One region of the Cronobacter turicensis genome, then DNA from elsewhere that is predicted to be linked to it. Evidence: predicted binding sites of a transcription regulator. Region 1 holds the regulator's gene; each other region holds the start of a gene.
The links. Region 1 encodes CRP, which controls carbon source genes, mostly activating them, when cyclic AMP is high. Its sites were predicted from a motif close to ATGTGANNNNNNTCACAT; they were not measured.
Positions count from the first base shown of each region.

Region 2: the regulator CRP is predicted to act here: its motif matches at 2,731-2,748, upstream of rhaS (HTH-type transcriptional activator RhaS).
Region 3: the regulator CRP is predicted to act here: its motif matches at 5,126-5,143, upstream of hpt (hypoxanthine phosphoribosyltransferase).
Region 4: the regulator CRP is predicted to act here: its motif matches at 4,007-4,024, upstream of epd (erythrose-4-phosphate dehydrogenase).

Region 1 is NZ_CP165997.1:344,835-350,914, reverse strand. Features, by position in the region: gene AB8W27_RS01615 (phosphoribulokinase) at 1-765, shown strand, start outside; gene AB8W27_RS01610 (OsmC family protein) at 813-1,217, opposite strand; gene crp (cAMP-activated global transcriptional regulator CRP) at 1,527-2,159, shown strand; gene AB8W27_RS01600 (YccS/YhfK family putative transporter) at 2,222-4,306, shown strand; gene AB8W27_RS01595 (aspartate aminotransferase family protein) at 4,307-5,527, opposite strand; gene AB8W27_RS01590 (aminodeoxychorismate synthase component II) at 5,614-6,080, opposite strand, start outside.
Region 2 is NZ_CP165997.1:4,204,032-4,210,111, forward strand. Features, by position in the region: gene rhaT (L-rhamnose/proton symporter RhaT) at 1-847, shown strand, start outside; gene rhaR (HTH-type transcriptional activator RhaR) at 844-1,695, opposite strand; gene rhaS (HTH-type transcriptional activator RhaS) at 1,767-2,603, opposite strand; gene rhaB (rhamnulokinase) at 2,904-4,376, shown strand; gene AB8W27_RS20040 (L-rhamnose isomerase) at 4,373-5,629, shown strand; gene rhaD (rhamnulose-1-phosphate aldolase) at 5,639-6,080, shown strand, end outside.
Region 3 is NZ_CP165997.1:3,538,051-3,544,130, forward strand. Features, by position in the region: gene panD (aspartate 1-decarboxylase) at 1-54, shown strand, start outside; gene AB8W27_RS16960 (polysaccharide deacetylase family protein) at 101-1,345, opposite strand; gene AB8W27_RS16965 (PTS sugar transporter subunit IIA) at 1,425-1,856, opposite strand; gene AB8W27_RS16970 (ABC transporter permease) at 1,944-2,714, opposite strand; gene AB8W27_RS16975 (ABC transporter ATP-binding protein) at 2,711-3,637, opposite strand; gene can (carbonate dehydratase) at 3,746-4,408, shown strand; gene hpt (hypoxanthine phosphoribosyltransferase) at 4,463-4,999, opposite strand; gene AB8W27_RS16990 (glucose/quinate/shikimate family membrane-bound PQQ-dependent dehydrogenase) at 5,192-6,080, shown strand, end outside.
Region 4 is NZ_CP165997.1:746,540-752,619, forward strand. Features, by position in the region: gene AB8W27_RS03585 (M48 family metallopeptidase) at 1-396, opposite strand, end outside; gene tkt (transketolase) at 677-2,668, shown strand; gene AB8W27_RS03595 (ADP-ribosylglycohydrolase family protein) at 2,727-3,863, opposite strand; gene epd (erythrose-4-phosphate dehydrogenase) at 4,217-5,236, shown strand; gene pgk (phosphoglycerate kinase) at 5,311-6,080, shown strand, end outside.

The DNA.
Region 1 (6,080 bases):
GCCGCCGAAGTGGAAGGCGACAGCTTCCATCGCTACACGCGCCCGGAAATGGACATGGCTATCCGCAAAGCGCGCGATCTTGGCCGCCACATCAGCTATTTCGGCCCGGAGGCGAACGATTTTGGCCTGCTGGAGCAAACCTTTGTGGAGTACGGCCTGACCGGCAAAGGGCAGTCGCGCAAATATCTGCACACCTATGACGAAGCGGTGCCGTGGAACCAGGTGCCCGGCACCTTCACGCCGTGGCAGCCGTTACCGGAACCGACAGACGTGCTGTTTTACGAAGGGCTGCACGGCGGCGTGGTGACGCCGCAAAACGACGTGGCGAAACATGTCGACCTGCTGGTGGGCGTGGTGCCTATCGTCAACCTTGAGTGGATACAAAAGCTGATTCGCGATACCAGCGAGCGCGGCCACTCCCGCGAGGCAGTGATGGATTCCGTGGTGCGCTCCATGGAAGATTACATCTCCTACATCACGCCGCAGTTCTCGCGCACCCATATTAACTTCCAGCGCGTGCCGACGGTGGACACGTCCAACCCGTTCGCCGCGAAAAGTATCCCGTCGCTCGATGAGAGTTTCGTGGTGATTCACTTCCGCAATCTGGACAATATCGATTACCCCTGGCTGCTGGCGATGCTACAGGGCTCGTTTATCTCGCACATCAATACGCTGGTGGTGCCGGGCGGCAAGATGGGGCTGGCGATGGAGCTTATTATGCTGCCGCTGGTGCAGCGGCTGATGGAAGGGAAACAGATAGCGTGACAGAATGGCCCGGTGGCGCTGCGCCTGCCGGGCCGCCCGCCGTCACATCACGCGTCGATCACTTCGTAAGAATGGGTGATGTTGACCCCTTTGCCGAGCATCAGCGCCACTGAACAGTACTTCTCCGCCGACAGATCCACCGCGCGCGACACTGCCGCGTCTTTCAGATCTTTACCCGTCACCACAAAGTGCAGATTGATATGCGTGAACAGACGCGGAGCCTCTTCGCGACGCTCTGAGGTCAGCTTCACTTCGCAGTCGGTCACGTCGTGACGGCCTTTTTGCAGAATAGAGACCACATCAATGGCGCTGCAGCCACCTGCCGCCATTAAGACCATTTCCATCGGGCTCGGCGCTTTGTCGCCGGAGTTGCCGTCCATCAGGATCTGATGCCCCGAAGCGGACTCGCCAAGGAAGGTTAAGCCTTCCACCCATTTCACTCGTGCATGCATGTTATTCGCTCCAGGCTATTCATTTTTCTGACAGATTACGCGCGCGCGTCATCAGAGGCAACGGAAGGCGACCTGCGTCAAGCTGAAACGAGACAACAGGAGACACCTGATAAAAGCTATGCTAAAACAGTCTGGATGCAGCGGCGATACATTGATGTTACGCATGGGTGCAGAGGAGAAGACAATTTATCGGCTGCGATGTCCACGGACAGCCAACTTCCCTGGAAGCGGGAAGATGATGATTGCAAAGCCAGACAGGGGTTACGCGCCCTGTCTTTGGAGCCAGTTTAAAACAGAGGATAACCGCGCATGGTGCTTGGCAAACCGCAAACAGACCCGACTCTTGAATGGTTCTTGTCTCATTGCCACATTCATAAGTATCCATCTAAGAGCACGCTGATTCACCAGGGTGAAAAAGCGGAGACGCTGTATTACATCGTCAAAGGCTCAGTGGCAGTGCTGATCAAAGATGAAGAGGGCAAGGAGATGATCCTCTCGTACCTGAATCAGGGAGACTTCATCGGCGAACTGGGTTTGTTCGAGGAAGGTCAGGAACGCAGCGCCTGGGTTCGCGCTAAAACTGCCTGTGAAGTGGCTGAAATCTCCTACAAAAAATTCCGTCAGCTGATTCAGGTTAACCCGGATATTCTGATGCGTCTCTCCTCGCAGATGGCTCGCCGCCTGCAAGTCACCTCAGAGAAAGTGGGCAACCTCGCCTTCCTGGACGTGACCGGCCGCATCGCTCAGACGCTGCTGAACCTGGCGAAACAGCCGGACGCGATGACCCATCCGGACGGAATGCAGATTAAAATCACGCGTCAGGAAATCGGCCAGATTGTCGGCTGCTCCCGCGAAACCGTTGGCCGCATTCTGAAAATGCTCGAAGATCAGAACCTGATCTCCGCCCACGGTAAAACTATTGTGGTTTACGGTACCCGCTAAAAAATCAAAAAACGGCGTGTCGCTTCGGTAACACGCCGTTTTTGTATCTATACTTCTCCCCTATGTGGCGTCGTCTTATCTATCACCCTGAAATTAATTACGCTTTACGGCAAACGCTGATCTTAAGCCTGCCGGTGGCGGTCGGGTTGATGCTGGGCCATCTCCAACAAGGGTTGCTGTTTTCACTCGTCCCCGCCTGCTGCAATATTGCCGGTCTCGATACCCCGCACAAACGCTTCTTCAAACGCTTGATCATCGGCGCCTCGCTGTTTGCGCTGAGCAGCCTGGCGGTACAGTTTCTGCTGTTACAGGCCATCCCGCTGCCGCTTATTCTGCTGATGCTGGCGCTGCTGCTGGGCGTGACGGCGGAGATAAGCCCCCTGCATGCGCGCCTGCTGCCCGCGTCGCTTATCGCGGCCATCTTCACGTTAAGCCTCGCCGGGAATATGCCCGTCTGGGAGCCGATGCTGCTCTACGTTCTCGGCACGCTCTGGTATGGCGCGTTTAACGGTTTCTGGTTCTGGCTGTGGCGTGAACAGCCGCTGCGTGAATCGTTAAGCCTGATTTATAAAAGCCTCGCCGACTACTGCGAAGCGAAATACAGCCTGCTGACGCGCCACACAGAACCGGAACAGGCGCTGCCGCCGCTACTGGTGCATCAGCAAAAAGTGGTGGATCAGATAAGCCAGTGCTATCAGCAGCTACAGATGCTGTCGGCGACCAAACAGAACGGCTACAAACGCCTGCTGCGCACGTTTCAGGTGGCGCTGGATCTTCAGGAGCATATTTCGGTCTCCCTGCATCAGCCGCGTGAAGTGCAAAAGCTGGTGGAGCGCAGCCACGCCGAAGCGGTGCTGCGCTGGACGGCCCAGACCGTCGCCACGCGCCTGCGCACGCTCTCTGACGATATTCTCTACCACCGCTACTCGTACCGCTTCTCAATGGATAAGCAGATTGAGGCGCTGGCGAAAATCGCCCGTCAGCATCCGGACAACCCGGTCGGCCAGTTTTGCGAATACCATTTCAGCCGTATCGCCCGCGTGCTACGCACCCAGCGCCCGCTCTACGCCCGTGACCTGATGGACAGCGGCCAGCGCCGCCTGCCGCTGCTGCGGGCGTTGAAAAGCTATCTGTCGTTGAAATCCGCGGCGCTGCGCACCGCCGCGCGTCTGGGCGTAATGCTGGCGGCGGCGGGCCTGTTAGGGAGCGCGTTCAATTTACCGAAGCCGTACTGGATCCTGATGACGGTGCTCTTCGTCACGCAAAACGGCTATGGCGCGACACGGGTGCGCATCCTGCACCGGGCGGGCGGCACGCTGGCGGGGCTGATTATCGCGGGCATCACGCTGCACCTGAATGTGCCGCAGGGCTATACCCTGCTCGGCATGTTGCTGGTGACCTTAATCAGTTATCTGATAATCCGGCGGCACTACGGCTGGGCGATGATTGGCTTTACCGTCACGGCGGTCTATTCGCTGCAAATCCTGACGCTCAACGGCGAGCAGTACATCGTGGCGCGCCTGATAGACACGCTGTCCGGCTGCCTTATCGCGTTCGGCGGCATGGTCTGGCTCTGGCCCCAGTGGCAGAGCGGCCTGCTGCGCCAGAACGCGCATGACGCGCTGGAGGCCGACCAGGAGGCGCTGCGCCTGATCCTGAGCGACGATCCGCAGCCCGGCCCGCTGGCGTGGCAGCGGATGCAGGTCAACCAGGCGCACAACGCGCTCTATAACTCGCTCAATCAGGCCATGCAGGAGCCGGGCTTTAACAGTCGTTATCTGGAGGATATGCGTCTGTGGGTCACGCACAGTCAGTTTATCGTCGAGCACATCAACGCGATAACGACGATGGCGCGCGAGCAAACCACGCTGACGCCGGAGACGGCGGCGCGCTACTTACAGGCTTGTGAAATTGCGCTACAGCGCTGCCAGCAGCGGCTGGAGCATGACGCGCCGGGCGACACGCAAAACGAGGCGGTACTGGAGGGCGAAGAGGTCTTGCCGGAAGGGGCGCCGGGCGTAATGGAGCATCATCTGCTGCGCATTCTCGATCATCTGCGCACCATGCACACCATCTCTTCCGTGGCGTGGCGCCAGCGCCCGCATCACGGTATCTGGCTCAGGCGACGCCTGAGCCAGTCACGCTGATTAACCGTTAACCACGCGTGCGACGGCGCGCGCGAAACGGGCCATCCCTTCGTCGATATCGGCACTCTCCACCAGCAGCGACGGCGCGAGACGCATCACGTCCGGCCCGGCGTTCAGCACCATCACGCCTTCCGCCGCGGCGGCGTACAAGAAATCGCGGGCGCGCCCGTGGAAGGCTGGGGTCAGCTCGGCGCCAATCAGCAGGCCCATGCCGCGAATATCGCTGAACAGTCCATACTGCTCGCCGATGCGCTGAAGGTGCTGCACGAACTGCTCGCGTTTTTGCGCCACGCCGTCCAGCACCTCCGGGGTGTTGATAATATCAAACGCTTCGCCCGCCACCGCGCAGGCGAGCGGGTTGCCGCCGTAGGTGGAGCCGTGCGAACCCACATGAAACGCCGAGGCGACATCATGCGTGGTGAGCATCGCGCTGACCGGGAAACCGCCGCCCAGCGCTTTGGCGCTGGTCAGGATGTCCGGCGTCACGCCGTAATGCATGTAAGCAAACAGCTTGCCGCTGCGGCCCATGCCGCACTGTACTTCGTCGAACACCAGCAGCGCCTGATGGCGGTCGCACAGCTCGCGCAGGCCGCGCAAAAATTCCGGCGTCGCGGCGGTCACCCCGCCCTCGCCTTGCACCGGCTCGACCACCACCGCGCAAGTGTGGTCGTCCATCACCGCTTTGACCGCATCGAGATCGTTGAACGGCACATGGATGATATCAGCGGGTTTCGGGCCGAAGCCGTCGGAGTATTTCGCCTGGCCGCCCACGGAGACGGTAAACAGCGAACGTCCGTGAAAGGCATTATAAAACGCGATGATTTTCGTTTTGTACGGGCTGTGACGTGTGATGGCGTAATGGCGGGCCAGCTTGAACGCGGTTTCATTGGCTTCGGTGCCGGAGTTCATGAACACCACGCGCTCGGCGAACGTGGCGTCCACCAGCTTTTGGCCCAGGCGCAGCGCGGGCTCGTTGGTAAAGACGTTGCTAGTGTGCCAGAGCGTTTCGCCCTGCGCTTTCAGCGCCTCCACCAGCCGCGGGTGGCAGTGGCCGAGCGCCGTCACCGCGATACCGCCCGCGAAATCGACATACTCTTTGCCCTGCTGATCCCAGACGCGGCTGCCCTTGCCTTTCACCGGGATAAATTCAGCCGGTGCATAAATCGGCAGGATCACTTCATCGAAGGTGGCGCGCGTAATTGCTGTTTTTTCAGTTGCCATTTCATGCCCATCCAGTAAATGTGCCATCGCACATGAAAAGATAAGCACAAAATATGAATAAAAAATCACTGAAAGGCAATAAAAATTCAGCGCGAAAGGAAGTTCGCCAGGAGCTGATGGCCCTGCTCGCTGAGAATGCTTTCCGGGTGAAACTGCACGCCTTCAAGCGCAAGGTGGCGATGGCGAATGCCCATGATTTCGCCCGCCTCTGTCCAGGCGGTGATTTCAAACGCCGCAGGGAGCGTGGCGCGGTCGATAATCAGCGAGTGATAGCGAGTCACGGTCAGCGGGTTATTAAGCCCGGAAAAAACACCGTTATTGTTATGTGAAATCACCGAGGTTTTGCCGTGCATGACCTTTTCAGCCCGCACAACGGACGCGCCGAAGGCCTGCCCGATGGCCTGATGCCCGAGGCAAACGCCGAGGATCGGCAGGCGACCGGCAAAACGCCGGATCGCCGCCAGTGAAATACCGGCTTCATTCGGCGTGCAGGGACCGGGGGAAATCACCAGCTGCGCCGGGGCGAGCGCCTCGATATCCTCACACGTCAGTT
Region 2 (6,080 bases), 530 kb from region 1:
TTACCGCTCGTTCAGCGCCGCCACGCTGCTGCCGGTGTTTTTATTCGGCGCGATGTGGGGCATCGGCAACATTAACTACGGCCTGACCATGCGCTATCTCGGCATGTCGATGGGCATCGGCATCGCGATTGGCATTACGCTGATTGTCGGCACGCTAATGACGCCGATGCTGAACGGTAAATTCGGGCTGCTCATCGGCACACCCGGCGGGCGGATGACGCTGCTTGGCGTGTTCGTCGCCCTGATTGGCGTCGCCATCGTCACCCGCGCGGGCCAGTTGAAAGAGCGCCAGATGGGTATCAGGGCCGAAGAGTTTAACCTCAAGAAAGGGCTGGTGCTGGCGGTGATGTGCGGCGTGTTCTCGGCGGGCATGTCGTTTGCGATGGACGCCGCAAAACCGATGCATGAAGCCGCCGCGGCGCTGGGCGTCGACCCGCTGTATGTCGGCCTGCCGAGCTATGTCGTTATCATGGGCGGCGGCGCGCTCATCAACCTCGGCTTCTGTTTTATTCGCCTCGCGAAGGTGAAAACGCTGTCGCTGAAAGCCGATTTCTCGCTGGCGAAACCGCTGCTTATCAGCAACGTGCTGCTCTCGGCGCTGGGCGGGCTGATGTGGTATTTGCAGTTTTTCTTCTACGCCTGGGGACATGCGCGCATCCCGGCGCAGTATGACTACATCAGCTGGATGCTGCACATGAGCTTTTACGTGCTGTGCGGCGGGATCGTCGGGCTGGTGCTGCGCGAGTGGAAAGCCGCCGGGCGTCGCCCGGTCAGCGTGCTGAGCCTGGGCTGCGTGGTGATTATCGTGGCGGCGAATATCGTCGGGCTGGGCATGGCGGCGAACTAACCTGTCATTGCGCCCCACTGCTGACGCCACACCCGTGGCGTCACGCCCGTTTCACGGGTAAACACCACCGAGAAATAGTTACTGTCCTCAAAGCCGCAGCGCGCGGCGATATCGCTAATCAGCAACGAGGAGTGACGCAGCAGGTACTGCGCCTGGCAGATGCGCAGCTGGCGCAGATACTGGCTGATGCTCATGCCCGTCTGCTGGCGGAACAGCTGGCGCAGCGGGCGTTCGGCAATCTGGTAATGGCTGCAAAAGTGCTGCAAATCAAACGGCACTTCAAGGCTGTTGCCCAGCGCCGCCATCAGCAGATCCAGCGTTTCGCCCTCGCCCGGCCCCGTGCCGCCCGATGGCTGATAACGATGACGGCGCAGCGTAATCGCCAGTTGTAAAAAGAGGCTTTCGGCTAAACAGTGCGAGAGCGCGTCGTGCTTCGGGCTCTCATGCTCCAGCTGGTCGATGACCTGACGCGCCTGCACCATACCCTGGCTGCTGAGCCGCCAGCGCGGGTCGCCGTTCACACCGCGCGGGTTTTCCAGCAGATCGCGCCAGTTAACGTTCAGTTGCAGTCGTTCAGGACAATAGATGATGTTGTGCAGCACCAGATCGTTGACCGACTGATAACTGTGGCGGTCTTCGGCGCGGATATAAAAGAGATCGCCGCAGGTGATGCGATACGGGCGGTCATTCAGCACATGCAGCCCGTTGCCGCGCCACACCAGCACCAGTTCGCAGAACTCGTGGGTATGCTCGGCAAAGACATTCTGAGGGTAGCGATCCGCCACGACGACCGGCTGGGCAGGTGTCGCGAAGAAATCCGCTTTCCTGAGCATTAACTGAGAGGCCACAGCGTATCTCCGGGGCAAATAGCTGCAAAGTATCCCCTTTTTTGCCGCAGAAAACGGTGATTCCCTTCGCGTTACTGCATCTGTTCGTCGCGCCCCTGGCGAATGTCGCGCGGCGACCACGAAAATTCACGCCGGAACAGCGTGGAGAAATGGTTGCTGTCGCCAAAGCCGCACTGGTAGGCGATATCCGTAACGCTCTCTTCGCTATGGCGCAGCAGATAGCGCGCTTTCATGAGGCGCAGGCGGTTAAGGTAACGCTGCGGCGTCAGGCCGGTGCGCTGCTTAAGCTGCCGGTGTAACGTGCGCAACGACAGCATGTGTTTGTCGGCGAGCTGCTCCCAGCAGACCTCTTCCGCGTAGTGATCCTCAAGCCAGGCGATAAGCTGGTTCAGCCGCTCATCGGCATGGCCGCCACCCTGCATCTGACTGCCGCTTCGCAGCAAAATCAACAGCTGCATAAAGAGCATCTCCATGCTGGCGACGGCGTGTACGTCGCTGCATTCGCGCAGCGCTTCCAGCCTCTCCACCAGCGGGCTGGCCTGATGCAGCGTCTGCTGGCTGACGCGCCAGTGCGACGGATAGTGGCCGTCCTGCTCCTGCGGCAGGAGCTTTTCAAGCCCCGACAGGAAACTGAACGCCTGCGGAGAGCGATACAGCACATTGGTCAGACAGAGGTTCTCGGTGTGCTCATAGAGATGGCGATCGTGGTCGCGCACAAAACAGACGGAGCCGCCGCTGAGCGTATACGGCTGGCCATTAAACACATGCGTGCCGGTGCCGTGCTCGACGATAACAATCTCCCAGAAATCATGATGATGCTCAGGAAAGGCTGCCTGCGGCAGACGCGGTTCAATAGTGACCGACGCCGCGCCGGATGGGAAAAAATCAATGCCCTGTAGTACCGTCATCATCGCCCCCGCATTCTGTAAAACCTGTCTGATAGTAGATAACGGTTCTCACTCAGACCTTAAATTTTCGACGCCAAAACGCGCAAAGCCCGTCGGTTTTTTAAGAAACACCGTGAAATTTCTGGAAATGCGGCGCGGCTCACACCCCTGCCTGCCGGGCGGCCAGACGCCATTTTGTGAACTTCCTCACGTTCATCTTTGCTTCCTTGCCAGCGCGGTGAACACGCTGTCCGTGGAGTGAAGGTGCGCCGCCGTGCCGCTCCCTAGACTGGCGTCAGAGATTCCAACAGGACCCTAACCATGACTATTCGCCATAGCGTCGCGGTCGATCTGGGCGCCTCCAGCGGCCGCGTAATGCTGGCCCGCTACGACAGCCACGGACAGCGCCTGACGCTTGAAGAAATCCACCGTTTCGCCAACGGCCTGCGCCGCGTGGACGGCTTCGACACCTGGGATGTGGACGCGCTGGAGCGTGAAGTGCGCGCGGGCCTTGAAAAAGCCTGCGCGCGCGGCGTCGCTATCGACAGCATCGGCATCGACACCTGGGGCGTCGATTATGTGTTGCTGGACGCACGCGGCGAGCGCGTCGGCCTGCCGGTGTCGTACCGCGACAGCCGCACCGACGGCATCATGGCCCGCGCAGAGCAACAGGTGGGCCGCGAGGCGATTTACCGCCGCACCGGCATCCAGTTCCTGCCGTTCAATACCCTCTATCAGTTTCGCGCGCTGGTGGAACAGCAGCCGGAGCTGGTCGGGCGCGTGGCGCACGCGCTGCTCATCCCCGATTACCTCTGCTACCGGCTGACCGGCGCGCTGAACTGGGATTACACCAACGCGACCACCACGCAGCTTATCAACATCAACACCGATAACTGGGACGAGACGCTGCTCGACTGGGCGGGCGTGCCGCGCCACTGGCTCGGCGCGCCGACGCATCCGGGCAACGTCATCGGCCGCTGGCGCAGCGCGCAGGGCGTGGAGGTGCCGGTGGTATCCGTGGCGACCCACGACACCGCCAGCGCCGTGATCGCCGCGCCGCTGGCGACGCCGGACGCGGCCTGGCTCTCCTCCGGCACCTGGTCGCTGATGGGTTTTGAGAGCAAAACGCCGTACACCGACGACCGCGCGCTCGCGGCCAATATCACTAACGAAGGCGGCGCCGAAGGGCGATACCGGGTGCTGAAGAACATCATGGGCCTGTGGCTGTTGCAGCGCGTCTGCCAGGAGCAACAGATTAACGACCTGCCCACGCTTATCGACGAGGCGCGCGCGCTTGCGCCCTGCCGCTTTGTCGTGAACCCCAACGATGACCGTTTTATCAACCCCGAAAACATGAGCCGCGAAATTCAGGCCGCCTGCCTTGAGCGCGGCCAGCCTGCGCCGCAAAGCGCGGCAGAACTGGCGCGCTGCATCTTTGACAGCCTGGCGCTGCTTTACGCCCGCGTGCTGGAAGAGCTGACCGCCCTGCGCGGGCGTCCGTTTACGGTGCTGCATATCGTCGGCGGCGGCAGCCAGAACCCGCTGTTGAACCAGCTCTGCGCCGATGCCTGCGGCATCCCGGTACTGGCGGGCCCGGTGGAAGCCTCCACGCTCGGCAACATCGGCTGCCAGTTAATGGCGCTGGATGAGATTGCCGATGTCGACGCGTTTCGCAGCGTCGTGACCGCCAGCCAGACGCTGACCCCTTTTCACCCTCAGACTGACAGCGAGATAGCGCGCCAGGCGGCGCGGTTATCGCCGGGTCGTCAAACCAGGAAGGAGCTTTACGCATGACCACTCACATTCACCAGGCATGGGAACTGGCGAAGCAACGCTTCGCCGCCGTTGGCGTCGATGCCGAAGCCGCGCTGCGCCAGCTTGATCGCCTGCCGGTTTCCATGCACTGCTGGCAGGGCGACGATGTGGCCGGGTTTGAAAACCCGCAGGGGCAACTTACCGGCGGCATTCAGGCGACCGGCAACTATCCGGGCAAGGCGCGCAACGCCGAAGAGTTGCGCGCCGATCTCGACCAGGCGCTGCGCCTGATCCCCGGCCCCAAACGCCTCAACCTGCACGCCATCTATCTGGAATCCGACACGCCGGTCGCCCGCAATGAAATCAAACCGGCGCACTTCGCAAACTGGGTAACGTGGGCGCGCGAGCGCCAGCTGGGGCTCGATTTTAACCCGTCCTGCTTCTCGCACCCGCTGAGCGCCGACGGCTTTACGCTCTCGCACCCTAACCCGGAAATTCGCCAGTTCTGGATTGAACACTGTCAGGCAAGCCGCCGCGTGTCGGCGTCGTTCGGCGAACAGCTCGGCACGCCGTCGGTGATGAACATCTGGATCCCGGACGGCATGAAAGATACGCCGGTGGACCGTCTGGCGCCGCGACGCCGCCTGCTCGCCGCGCTGGATGACGTTATCCGCGAGAAACTCAACCCGGCGCACCATATCGACGCGGTAGAAAGCAAGTTGTTCGGCATTGGCGCTGAGAGTTACACCGTCGGCTCTAACGAGTTTTACCTGGGCTATGCCGCCAGTCGCCAGACCGCGCTGTGCCTCGACGCCGGGCATTTCCACCCGACCGAAGTTATCTCCGACAAAATCTCCGCCGCGATACTTTACGTGCCGCGTCTGCTGCTGCATGTGAGCCGTCCGGTGCGCTGGGACAGCGATCATGTCGTACTGCTGGATGATGAAACGCAGGCCATCGCCGGGGAGATCATTCGCCACGATCTGTTTGACCGCGTGCATATCGGCCTCGATTTCTTCGATGCCTCCATCAACCGCATCGCGGCGTGGGTGATTGGCACCCGCAACATGAAAAAAGCGCTGCTGCGCGCGCTGCTGGAACCGACCGCGCAACTGCGTCAGCTGGAGCTTGACGGCGATTACACCGCCCGTCTGGCGCTGCTCGAAGAGCAGAAATCGCTGCCGTGGCAGGCCGTCTGGGAAATGTACTGCGAGCGCCACGACACCCCGGCCAACGCGGCGTGGCTCTCCGCCGTCCGTCATTATGAACAACACGTTTTAAGCACGCGCTAAGGAGCACTCATGCAACGCATTCTTTCTTCCTGGTTTGTTCAGGGAATGGTTAAAGCCACCAGCGATATGTGGCTGAAAGGCTGGGACGAACGTAACGGCGGCAACGTGAGCCTGCGCCTTGACGCGGCCGACGTGGAGCCTTACCGCGACGAATTCTACCCAGCGCCGCGCAGCGTGGAGCTGAGCCAGCCGCGTACAGAGCTCGCGGGATGCTGGTTTCTCGTGACCGGTTCCGGGAAGTTTTTCCGCAACGTGCAGCTCGACCCGGCAGACACGCTGGTGCTGCTGCAAATCACCGATGACGGTATGGCGTACCACATTCACTGGGGGCTCGCCAATGGCGGCCTGCCGACGTCTGAGCTGGCGTCGCATTTTCAGTCGCACGCGGTGCGCAAAGCCGTCTCCGCCGACAAGGACCGGGTGATCATGCACTGCCACGCCACCAACCTGA
Region 3 (6,080 bases), 1.2 Mb from region 1:
GGCGACAACGAGATGAAACGTCTCGCCAAAGCGGTGCCGGTGCAGGTGGCGTAACCGCCCTCCCGCATCGCCATAACGCCCTCCTCGCGAGGGCTTTTTTTTATCCCTGCGGCTGGTTACTGATGATTTTCGCCATCGTCTCCAGCGAATCGGTGCGCAGAATATAGAGCCGCTTGAGCAAATACGGGTTATCGCCCGGCTTCACTTTCCCCTTCACCGTCGTCACCGCCAGATGAAACCCGGCGTCGCCCGCCGCCTTCACCGCCTTATCGTCATACCCGCCGAACGGATAAGAGAGAAACAGCACGTGCGGATTGAACTGTGAGAGCGCGCGGCGAGATCGCTGAAAATCAAAGAGAATGTTGTGATACGTGCGGCTTAACAAAATCGGATGGCGCGCGCCGTCGGTGCGATGCAGAAAATGGGTGTGCGACTGGATATCAAACACGCCCTGAATCGATTTCAGCTCGGAAACGCTCATAAACTGGAGCGATTTCGGCTCCCACCGCTGCGGCTGGCGCTTAATGCGCGACGAAATAATAAACGCCGTCGCTTTAAAGCCATATTCTTTCAGTACCGGATACGCGTAGCGATAAACCGACTTCAGCCCATCGTCGAAAGTGATCGCCACCGCGCGGGCGGGCAGATTCACACGGTTATGCACGTAGCCGTCGAGATCGTAGAGGCTAATCGTGGCATAGCCCTGATCGCGCAGCCATGTCATCTGGTTGCTGAAGGCGCGCACGGACGTGGTGGTCGAGGTGTGGCGAAACCGGGTGTTCTCTTCATCGCGCAAGATATGGTGGTACGTCAGCACCGGAATGCCGTTATCTTCCTGCGCGTCCAGGCTACTGATATAACCCAGCCGGTCGCCAATGCGGATCTGATACCAGGTCTGGTTGAGGCGGTCTTTCAGCTTGCCGACGACAGGGTAGCGCAGGTTTTCCGCGAGCGTGCCGAACGGCGCGCTGTTCGCATCCGGCTCGTTATAGATGGTGACATCCCGCCAGGTGAGCAGATTCTGGTTGCTGAGCGGCTTATTCAGATCGCCGAGACTGTCTTTTACGCGGTTACTGCCCTGCACGCCGGTCAGATGCGCTTTATCGATAAACCCGGTGCCGAAGCCGAAGCGAAATTCATAGTAGTCGGCGGCAATCGGCACCACGGCGAGCAATTGCCCTTCGCGGACGGTGCCGACCGTCTGAACGCTATCGCCGACCTTCGCCCAGATCGCGGCATCTTCGGTGATTTGCATATATTGCGCAGAGGGTTGTTCGCGACCGAGCAGGCTGGCCTGCGCGACACCTGCAGCCAGCAGCAGACAGAAAAAGAGACGATTTAGCATAGGAGTGATGGAACAGTGACTGCCAGAGGTGAAATTATGCACATTTTAACAAAAGTGACATGAATACCAAGCCTGGTAATCAGTAATCGTGCAGTAAAACAAACGGGGGATTTTTTTGTTGCTCATGCCACAGGCTGGTAACGCCCTCGCCGCCCGCCTGCACGATAGCATCGCGAAACGCCTCGCTGGTCAACGATTTACGCAGCGGATACATCTGCATCAGCAGCGATAAGGTGACGCCGGCGATGACTTCACAATGCGGATGCTTGTGGCTCATCAGCGCCGCGGCGCGATACGGCGCGCCGCCGGGGGTGTCGGTCAGGAAAATCACACCGTTGCCCGTATCCACATGCCAGAGCGCGTCGCACATCATGCGGCTTAACATATTGGTGCTAAGCCCTGCCCAGTAATTAACCGTCCTGCACTGCGCAAGCGGGCCAAACTGCGCTTCAAGCTGCTGCGAGTAGTCGCGGGCGATGTAATCGTGGCAGGCGATAACCCAGCCTGGCATGGTGAATCTCCTTCGAAACGGCGGGATAGTGTAGCGAAGTGGCGACGCGTCGGCGTGATTTTCATCAACGCCGACGCGGTTAGCCCGTCAGGAACGCAGGCCGCGCCCGCGGCTGATGAGATACCAGCACAGCAGATAGAACGCGATGATAAAGCACGCCAGCACCGCGACGGTAAACAGCAGCGGAACATCGGAGATCCCGAGGAAACCGAAGCGGAAACCGCTAATCATGTAGACGATCGGGTTCAAGTGCGACAGCGCCTGCCAGAACGGCGGCAGTAGCGTCAGCGAATAGAACACCCCGCCGAGATAGGTCAGCGGCGTCAGCACGAAGGTCGGGATCAGGCTGATATCGTCGAAGGTCTTGGCGAACACCGCATTCAGCAGCCCGGCGAGCGAGAACAGAATGGCGGTCATCAGCAGCGTCAGGGCGACAAACAGCCATGAGTGCACCTGGAACGGCACGAAGAACAGCGACACGGCGGTTACCAGAATACCGACGCATAGCCCGCGCGCCACGCCGCCGCCCACGTAACCGGCGATAATCACATGCGTCGGCACCGGGGCCACCAGCAGCTCTTCAATATTGCGCTGGAACTTGGCGCTGAAAAACGACGACGCCACGTTGGCGTAAGAGTTAGTGATCACCGCCATCATGATAAGACCCGGCACGATAAACTGCATGTACGAGAAGCCATGCATTTCGCCGATACGCGAGCCGATAAGGTTGCCGAAGATAATAAAATAGAGGGTCATGGTGATGACCGGCGGCACCAGCGTCTGTATCCAGATGCGGGCAAATCGGTTCACCTCTTTCGCCCAGATACTTTTCAGGGCGACCCAGTAAAGCTGCATCATGCGCGCTCTCCTTGTTTATCATTCACCAGCGTGACGAACAGCTCTTCAAGACGGTTCGCTTTGTTGCGCATACTCAGCACCTGAACGCCCTGCGCGGTCAGCTGATTAAAGACGCTGTTAATGCCCTGCTCGCGCAGCACTTCCACCTCAAGCGTTGAGGTATCCACCAGACGATACTGATAGCCTTCGAGCTTCGGCAGCGGGCTTTTCGAGGCCAGATCGAGGATGAACGTCTCCGATTTAAGCTTGGATAGCAGCGACTTCATCGAGGTGTTTTCCACCAGCTCACCGCGCTGGATGATGCCGATATTGCGACACAGCATCTCCGCTTCTTCGAGATAGTGGGTGGTGAGGATAATCGTGGTGCCTTTATCGTTAAGATCTTTCAGAAAGCCCCACATCGAGCGGCGCAGTTCGATATCCACGCCCGCCGTTGGCTCATCGAGGATCAGCAGCTTCGGCTCATGCATCAGCGCGCGGGCAATCATCAGACGACGCTTCATCCCGCCTGAAAGCATACGCGCACGTTCGTTGCGTTTTTCCCAAAGATCGAGCTGATTTAAATACTTTTCGCTGCGCTCGACCGCTTCGCGACGCTCAACGCCATAGTAACCCGCCTGGTTCACCACGATCTGCTGCACGGTCTCGAAGGGGTTGAAGTTAAACTCCTGCGGCACCAGACCCAACTGGCGTTTCGCGTTAACCACATCCCGTTCCAGATCGTACCCAAACACGCGCACCCGACCGGACGATTTATTTACCAGCGAACTGATGATGCCGATAGTGGTGGATTTCCCCGCGCCGTTCGGCCCCAGCAGGGCGTAGAAATCTCCCGCTTCGACTTGTAAATCAATGCCGCGTAGCGCCTGCACGCCGCCGGGATATGTCTTTTTAAGCTGCTCCAGTTCCAGTGCAATGGTCATGAAAGTACAGTCACCTTATTTACTTGCAGAAGTTGTGTGGTTTAAAAAAAAGTTTAGTTGCCCTATATTACCCCAACGCAATTGTCTGGTTACAGGTTGTTAACCTCTATGAAAGATATCAGCACACTCATTAGTAATAACGAAGTCTGGTCAAAAATGCTGGTGGAAGAAGACCCTGGCTTTTTTGAACGTCTGGCGCAGGCGCAGAAACCGCGCTTCCTGTGGATCGGTTGTTCCGACAGCCGCGTACCGGCTGAACGCCTCACTGGCCTTGAGCCGGGCGAGATTTTCGTTCACCGCAACGTGGCGAACCTGGTTATCCATACCGACCTTAACTGCCTCTCCGTCGTCCAGTACGCGGTTGACGTGCTGGAAGTTGAGCACATCATCATCTGCGGTCACTACGGCTGCGGCGGCGTGCAGGCGGCGGTGGAAAACCCGGAACTGGGCCTGATTAACAACTGGTTGCTGCACATTCGCGACATCTGGTTTAAACATAGCGCGCTGCTGGGCGAACTGCCGCAGGAAAAACGCCTCGACACGCTGTGCGAGCTGAACGTGATGGAGCAGGTCTATAACCTCGGCCACTCCACCATCATGCAGTCCGCCTGGAAACGCGGCCAGAAAGTGACGCTTCACGGCTGGGCCTACGGCATCCACGACGGTCTTCTGCGCGATCTGGACGTGACCGCTACTGACCGCGAAACGCTGGAACAGGGCTATCGCAAAGGCGTATCCAATATCCAGAAAACCCACGCCAGCCATAAATAAGGGCGAGCGTGAAATAAAAAAAGGGGCCGCTGGCCCCTTTTTTGTGCGCCGGATTTACTCTTCCAGCATCACGACGTTGCCGATATACGGCAGATGGCGATAGCGCTGGGCATAATCGATGCCGTAGCCCACCACGAATTTATCCGGGATGGAGAAGCCGACATATTCCACGGCGACATCCACTTCACGGCGCGACGGTTTATCAAGCAGCGTACAGATGGCCAAGGATTTCGGCTCGCGCAGGCTCAGGATTTCGCGCACTTTGGAGAGCGTGTTGCCGGAGTCGATAATATCTTCGACGATCAACACATCTTTGCCACGGATATCTTCATCCAGATCCTTAAGGATTTTGACATCGCGCGTGGAGGACATGCCGCTGCCGTAGCTGGAGGCGGTCATAAAATCGACTTCATGCGCCACGTGAACCTGACGGCACAGGTCCGCCATGAACATAAATGAGCCGCGCAGCAGCCCTACCAGCACCATTTCGCTGCCGCTGTCCTGATAACGCTCAGTAATCTGACGCCCCAGTTCTTCGACGCGCGCCTTAATTTCCGCCTCGGAAATCATCACTTCAACAGTATGTTTCATATCGCTAACCGTTTGATTTAAAAATAAATCACCGATACCCGCTGCGGCTGCTGCCGGTAACGATAGATAAGCGGGGCAGTATACCAGCAAAACGCCCTTCCGACAGAAAAGTGCGAAAAGCTCTTTTTGTGATTAAGATCACATATGTTAACAACTATAATAACTTGCTACTTAAAAATTAAGAGTGTGGTTATGGAAGAAACAAAAAAGACACAATCACGGCTTCTCGTGATTCTCACAGCCCTGTTCGCAGCATTATCAGGACTGTATTTATTGGTTGGTGGTATATGGCTGGTTTCAATCGGTGGTTCCTGGTACTACCCCATCGCCGGGGTAGGCATGCTGGCGACCGCCTGGCTGCTGTGGAAACGTAACGCTGCGGCGTTGTGGCTCTACGCAATCATCCTGTTAGGTACGATGGCGTGGGGCATCTGGGAAGTCGGCTTCGACTTCTGGGCGCTGACGCCGCGTTGTGACGTGCTGGTGTTCTTCGGCGTATGGCTGATTCTGCCGTTTGTCTGGCGTCGCCTCAGCACGCCGTCTCGCGCAGGCGTACCGGCGCTGCTGGTCTCGTTAATCATTACTGCCGGGCTGCTGTTCTGGGCAGGCTTTAACGATCCGCAGGAAATCAACGGCACGCTCAGCGCGGACAGCACCCCTGCCGCCGTGAACGGCAGCCAGAGCATTCCTGACGGCGACTGGCCGGCTTACGGGCGTAACCAGGAAGGCCAGCGTTACTCCCCGCTCAAGCAGATCAACACCGACAACGTTCATCAGCTGAAAGAAGCCTGGGTGTTCCGCACCGGCGACCTGAAGCTGCCGAATGACCCAGGTGAAATTACTAACGAAGTGACGCCAATTAAAGTCGGCGACACCCTTTTCCTTTGCACCGCGCACCAGCGTCTTTTCGCCGTTGATGCCGCGACCGGTAAAGAAAAATGGCACTTCGATCCGCAACTGAATACGAACCCGACCTTCCAGCACGTCACGTGCCGCGGCGTGTCGTATCACGAAGCGACCACGGCGAATGCCAACCCGGATGTCGTCGCGGATTGTCCGCGTCGTATTATCCTGCCGGTGA
Region 4 (6,080 bases), 400 kb from region 1:
CATTTCATGGCCAATCACCGCTTCCACTTCGTTATCGCTCATCATGTCCATCAGCCCGCTGTAAACGCGGATGCAGCCGTTGGCCATCGCGAAGGCGTTAACGTCCTTCTCTTCATAAACCTTGTAGTTCACCGGCTGGCCGTTGATGTTATCGCCGAGCGCCGCGGCGATTTTATTCAGGCGCTGCGTATACTGGCTGTTCGCAGGGGCGATTTTCGCTTTGCTGTCCTGCGACTTACAGGCCTCGTCGCTCAGCGCTTTAACCTGCGCGTCGCTTAAGGTGTAAGCCTGGAATGCTTCGGCGCCTGAGCTCAGCAGGCCGTTGGAATTCATGTTTTGGCAACCGCTCAGCAGGGCTGCCGCGGTCATGCTCAGTACTATCGCGCGCATTTTCATCGTTATGCTTCCACGCTCCATTGAGGTTTTCATTATTGTCGCCGCGACGCGGCTTCGTTGACGTGCGGCTAAGTATAAAGAGGTTTGCGCACGTCCGGCGAGCAGGTTGCGCAAACTGCGAGCGGCTTCCAGAGATTTCTTAGCGGACAAAAGGATGCTCCATGTACATGCCCAGCCGCTTGGGTTACATTGTGGGACAATTTTTCGGGCGTAGCCCATAACGCGTAGTAGTCAAGCCGTTAACAAGGCGTGGCCTTCAACTATCCGATCTGGAGTCAAAATGTCCTCTCGTAAAGAGCTTGCCAATGCTATTCGTGCGCTCAGCATGGACGCAGTACAAAAAGCCAAATCCGGCCATCCGGGTGCCCCGATGGGCATGGCTGACATTGCCGAAGTCCTGTGGCGTGATTTCCTGAACCATAACCCGCAGAACCCGTCCTGGGCCGACCGCGACCGCTTCGTGCTGTCCAATGGTCACGGCTCCATGCTGATTTACAGCCTCCTGCACCTCACCGGTTACGATCTGCCGATGGAAGAACTGAAAAACTTCCGTCAGTTGCATTCCAGAACGCCGGGTCACCCGGAAGTCGGTTATACGCCGGGCGTGGAAACTACCACCGGTCCGCTGGGGCAGGGGATTGCGAACGCTGTGGGTATGGCTATCGCAGAGCGCACGCTGGCGGCGCAGTTCAACCGCCCAGGGCATGACATTGTCGACCACTACACCTACACCTTCCTGGGTGACGGCTGCATGATGGAAGGCATCTCCCACGAAGTTTGCTCGCTGGCAGGCACGCTGGGCCTCGGCAAGCTGGTGGCGTTCTACGATGACAACGGCATCTCCATCGACGGCCACGTTGAAGGCTGGTTCACTGACGATACCGCAAAACGCTTTGAAGCTTACGGCTGGCACGTTGTGCGCGGCGTGGACGGTCATGACGCCGACGCCATCAAACGCGCGATTGAAGAAGCGCGCGCAGTCACCGACAAACCGTCTCTGCTGATGTGCAAAACCGTTATCGGTTTTGGCTCGCCGAACAAAGCAGGCACCCATGATTCCCACGGCGCGCCGCTGGGCGAAGCCGAAGTGGCCGCCACCCGCGAACAGCTGGGCTGGAAATATGAGCCGTTTGTGATCCCGCAAGAAATCTATGCGCAGTGGGATGCCAAAGAGATGGGCCAGGTAAAAGAAAGCGCCTGGAACGAAAAATTCGCCGCCTATGCGAAAGCATTCCCGCAGGAAGCCGCTGAATTTACTCGCCGTATGAAAGGCGAGATGCCAGCGGATTTCGCCGCGAAAGCGCAGGAGTTCATCGCGAACCTGCAGGCGAACCCGGCGAAAATCGCCAGCCGCAAAGCGTCTCAGAACGCCATTGAAGCCTTCGGCAAACTGCTGCCGGAATTCCTGGGCGGCTCTGCGGATCTCGCGCCGAGCAACCTGACCATCTGGTCTGGCTCTAAAGCGATTAATGAAGATGCCGCAGGCAACTACATTCACTACGGCGTGCGCGAGTTCGGCATGACCGCTATCGCGAACGGCCTCGCGCTGCACGGCGGTTTCCTGCCGTATACCTCGACCTTCCTGATGTTTGTGGAATATGCCCGCAACGCGGTGCGTATGGCCGCGCTGATGAAACAGCGTCAGGTGATGGTTTATACCCACGATTCTATCGGTCTTGGCGAAGACGGCCCGACCCACCAGCCGGTTGAACAGCTGGCGGCGCTGCGTGTGACCCCGAACATGAGCACATGGCGTCCGTGCGACCAGGTGGAATCAGCAGTCGCGTGGAAATACGCGGTCGAGCGCCATGATGGCCCGACGGCGCTGATTTTCTCTCGTCAGAATCTGGCGCAGCAGGAACGTAGCGAGCAGCAGCTGGCGGATATCGCCCGCGGCGCCTACGTCCTGAAAGACTGCGACGGTCAGCCGCAGATCATCTTCATCGCCACCGGCTCTGAAGTTGAACTGGCTGTCGCCGCTGCCGATAAACTGGCTGCGGAAGGCGTGAAAGCGCGTGTCGTCTCCATGCCGTCTACCGACGTCTTTGACAAACAGGATGCCGCTTACCGCGAAGCCGTGCTGCCGAAAGCCGTCAGCGCGCGCGTGGCTATCGAAGCTGGCATCGCCGACTACTGGTTCAAATATGTTGGCCTGAACGGCGCTATCGTGGGCATGACCACGTTCGGCGAATCCGCCCCGGCAGAGCAGCTGTTTGAAGAGTTCGGCTTTACCGTGGATAACGTGGTGAGCAAGGCGAAAGCGCTGCTGTAACCGCACATCACGCGTAATAAAATGAACGGGAGGCCATGCGCCTCCCGTTTTTTTTGGCTCAGTCGCCCGGATATTTCTCACGCATCGCGATGGCAAACGGTGAGTTGTCGTAGTCTGATATTGGCCAGTCGCGGTAGTCCAGCAAGTCGTCCGCCATTTCCTTAATCACGGCGTTAAGCTCAAGCCGCGCCCGCCACGTTTGCGGTATGGCCGCTACCCCGTGTATCGCCCCGAGAACATGACCGGCTATCGCGCCCGTAGAGTCGGAATCGCCGTCGTGATTGACCGCCATCAGCACGCCTTCTGCAAACGAGCGGGCGCGCAGCGCGCAATAAAGGGCGATGGCGAGCGCCTCTTCGGCGACCCAGCCTTCACCCAGTTTTTGGATCGCCTCCTGTGGGGCAAGCGGCGAAGCGGCGAGTAAGCACGCATGTTCAAGCGCGCGTTCTGTTTCATCGTGATCGGGCGCGCTTTTCAGTAAATCCAGAGAACGCGCCAGCGCGGCAGGAAGGGAGCCCCCCTGAGCGAGCTGTAAGACCAGCGCCGCCAGCACGCCGCCGGTGAGAACGCCCGTCGGGTGACCGTGCGTCAGCGCGGCGAGCTGACAGCCCGTGTCGAACGCCGCTTTCAATACATCACCGCCCGGGTATCGCACGTAAAAAAGCCCCACCGGGGCCACGCGCATGACGCCGCCGCAGCCCTTGCTGTTATTACGGGCCGGTTCGCCGCAGGCGCGCATCTCGCGCAGCGCCGTGAGGCAGGTGTTGCCCGGGGCGCGGGCATGGAACAGGGCCTTATGCCGGATAAGCCAGCCGGAAAGCTCAGTGGTATCAAGCAGACCGTGGCAGTTGCGTTCGCCCTGCGTCAGCAGCCAGCGCAGATAAGCATGCGCGGTCACGGAGGTAAATGACGGGCCGATGCCGCGCATCGCCGCACGCGTCCAGGCCCGCAGCAAACCTTCGGCGGTAAAGAGCGTCATCTGCGTATCGTCCGTGATTTTCCCGGCGCCGCCCCAGGCGTGCTCAAAATCCGTGATGCCCTGCGCACCCCAGCGTGCGGTGATTTCCGCCCGGCCTAAAAATTCCACCGGGGCGCCGAGCGCATCGCCCACCGCGCCGCCAAGCAGGCAGCCGCGAAAGCGCGCCCGTAAAGGAGCCAGACCGGCACCGTTTTCGTACTCTTCTGGATACGCCATCACTGTCCCTTTGTTACTGTGGAGTCGCCACCATTGTAGAGCGCGGCGGCAGGCGCGTAACGTCGATAATGATCTACCTGACGGGATTTATGCAGCCGTTATTCATCACGGCTCATGCAATAGTGGAATTTATTCCAGAAAAAATGTGACGCAGGTCAGAAGTTAGTGTCATTTCGCCGCGGAATCATTCCTTTTATTCCATGATTCGCTTATTCTTGCTGAAGCGTTTCAGTCGACTGATTGTTCGACAATCCATCAAACGGTTGTAGTTTGTGACGGGCGAGGATTCCCCTTCGAAGATGGCTGCATTACTCTGTCAGCTTCTTCACATCCGGGATTCTGGCAGGAGATATATGACCTTACGCGTAGCGATTAATGGCTTCGGTCGCATCGGGCGCAACGTAGTTCGTGCGTTGTATGAGTCCGGCCGTCGCGCGGAAATCAGTGTGGTCGCCATCAATGAGCTGGCCGACGCTGCGGGCATGGCGCATTTGCTGAAATATGACACCAGCCATGGCCGCTTCGCATGGGATGTCCGTCAGGAAGGTGAGCAGCTCTGGATTGGCAATGATGTCATTCGTCTGCTGCATGAGCGCGATATTATCGCGCTGCCCTGGAAAGCGCTGGATGTAGACATTGTGCTCGACTGCACCGGCGTTTACGGCAGCCGCGCCGATGGCGTCGCCCATCTGGAAGCGGGCGCGCGCAAAGTGCTGTTCTCACATCCAGGCGGCAACGATCTCGACGCTACCGTTGTGTACGGCGTCAATGAAGCGGCACTGCGCGCTGAACATCGCATTGTGTCTAACGCCTCCTGCACCACCAACTGCATTATCCCCATTATCAAGCTGATGGACGACGCGTTCGGAATTGAATCCGGCACCGTGACGACTATCCATTCCGCCATGCACGATCAACAGGTTATCGACGCCTATCATCCAGACCTGCGGCGCACGCGCGCGGCCAGTCAGTCCATCATTCCGGTCGATACCAAGCTTGCCGCGGGTATAACGCGTATTTTTCCTAAATTTCATGACCGCTTTGAGGCAATTGCAGTACGCGTGCCTACCATTAACGTGACGGCCATTGATTTAAGCGTGACGGTACAGAAACCGGTAAAAGCCCATGAAGTCAACCTGTTGCTGCAAAAAGCGGCACAGGGTGCATTTCATGGTATAGTTGACTATACGGAATTACCGTTGGTCTCAACAGATTTTAACCACGATCCGCACAGCGCCATTGTGGACGGCACCCAGACACGGGTGAGTGGTGCGCACCTGATTAAAACACTGGTCTGGTGCGATAACGAATGGGGCTTCGCTAACCGGATGCTCGACACCACGTTAGCGATGGCAGCTATTGGTTTCAGGTAAGATTTCATGCATTACGGCTTAGGCCACGATGTATGGGGTCTGCAAAACTTTAAGAATCAACGAGAGGATTCACCATGTCTGTAATTAAGATGACCGATCTGGATCTGGCAGGTAAACGCGTTCTGATCCGCGCCGATCTCAACGTTCCGGTAAAAGAGGGGAAAGTCACCTCTGACGCGCGTATCCGCGCCTCCCTGCCGACCATCGAACTGGCTCTGAAACAGGGCGCTAAAGTGATGGTGACGTCCCACCTGGGCCGCCCGACCGAAGGCGAATACAACGAAGAATTCTCTCTGCTGCCGGTAGTTAACTACCTGAAAGACAAACTGAACTCGCCGGTTCGCCTGGCGAAAGACTACCTCGACGGCGTCGAAGTGGCTGAAGGCGAGCTGGTGGTGCTGGAAAACGTTCGCTTTAACAAAGGCGAAAAGAAAGACGACGAGACGCTGGCGAAAAAATACGCTTCTCTGTGTGACGTGTTTGTCATGGACGCATTTGGTACCGCGCACCGCGCGCAGGCTTCCACTCATGGCGTCGCGAAATTCGCTGACGTGGCGTGCGCAGGCCCGCTGCTGGCAGAAGAACTGGACGCGCTGGGTAAAGCGCTGAAAGAGCCGGCTCGCCCGATGGTTGCTATCGTAGGGGGTTCTAAAGTCTCTACCAAGCTGACCGTACTGGATTCCCTGTCTAAAATCGCTGATCAGCTGATCGTCGGCGGCGGTATCGCCAACACCTTCGTTGCAGCCCAGGGCCACAACGTCGGTAAATCCCTGTACGAAGCCGATCTGGTTGATGAAGCGAAACGTCTGCTGACGACTTGCGATATCCCGGTCCCGACTGACGT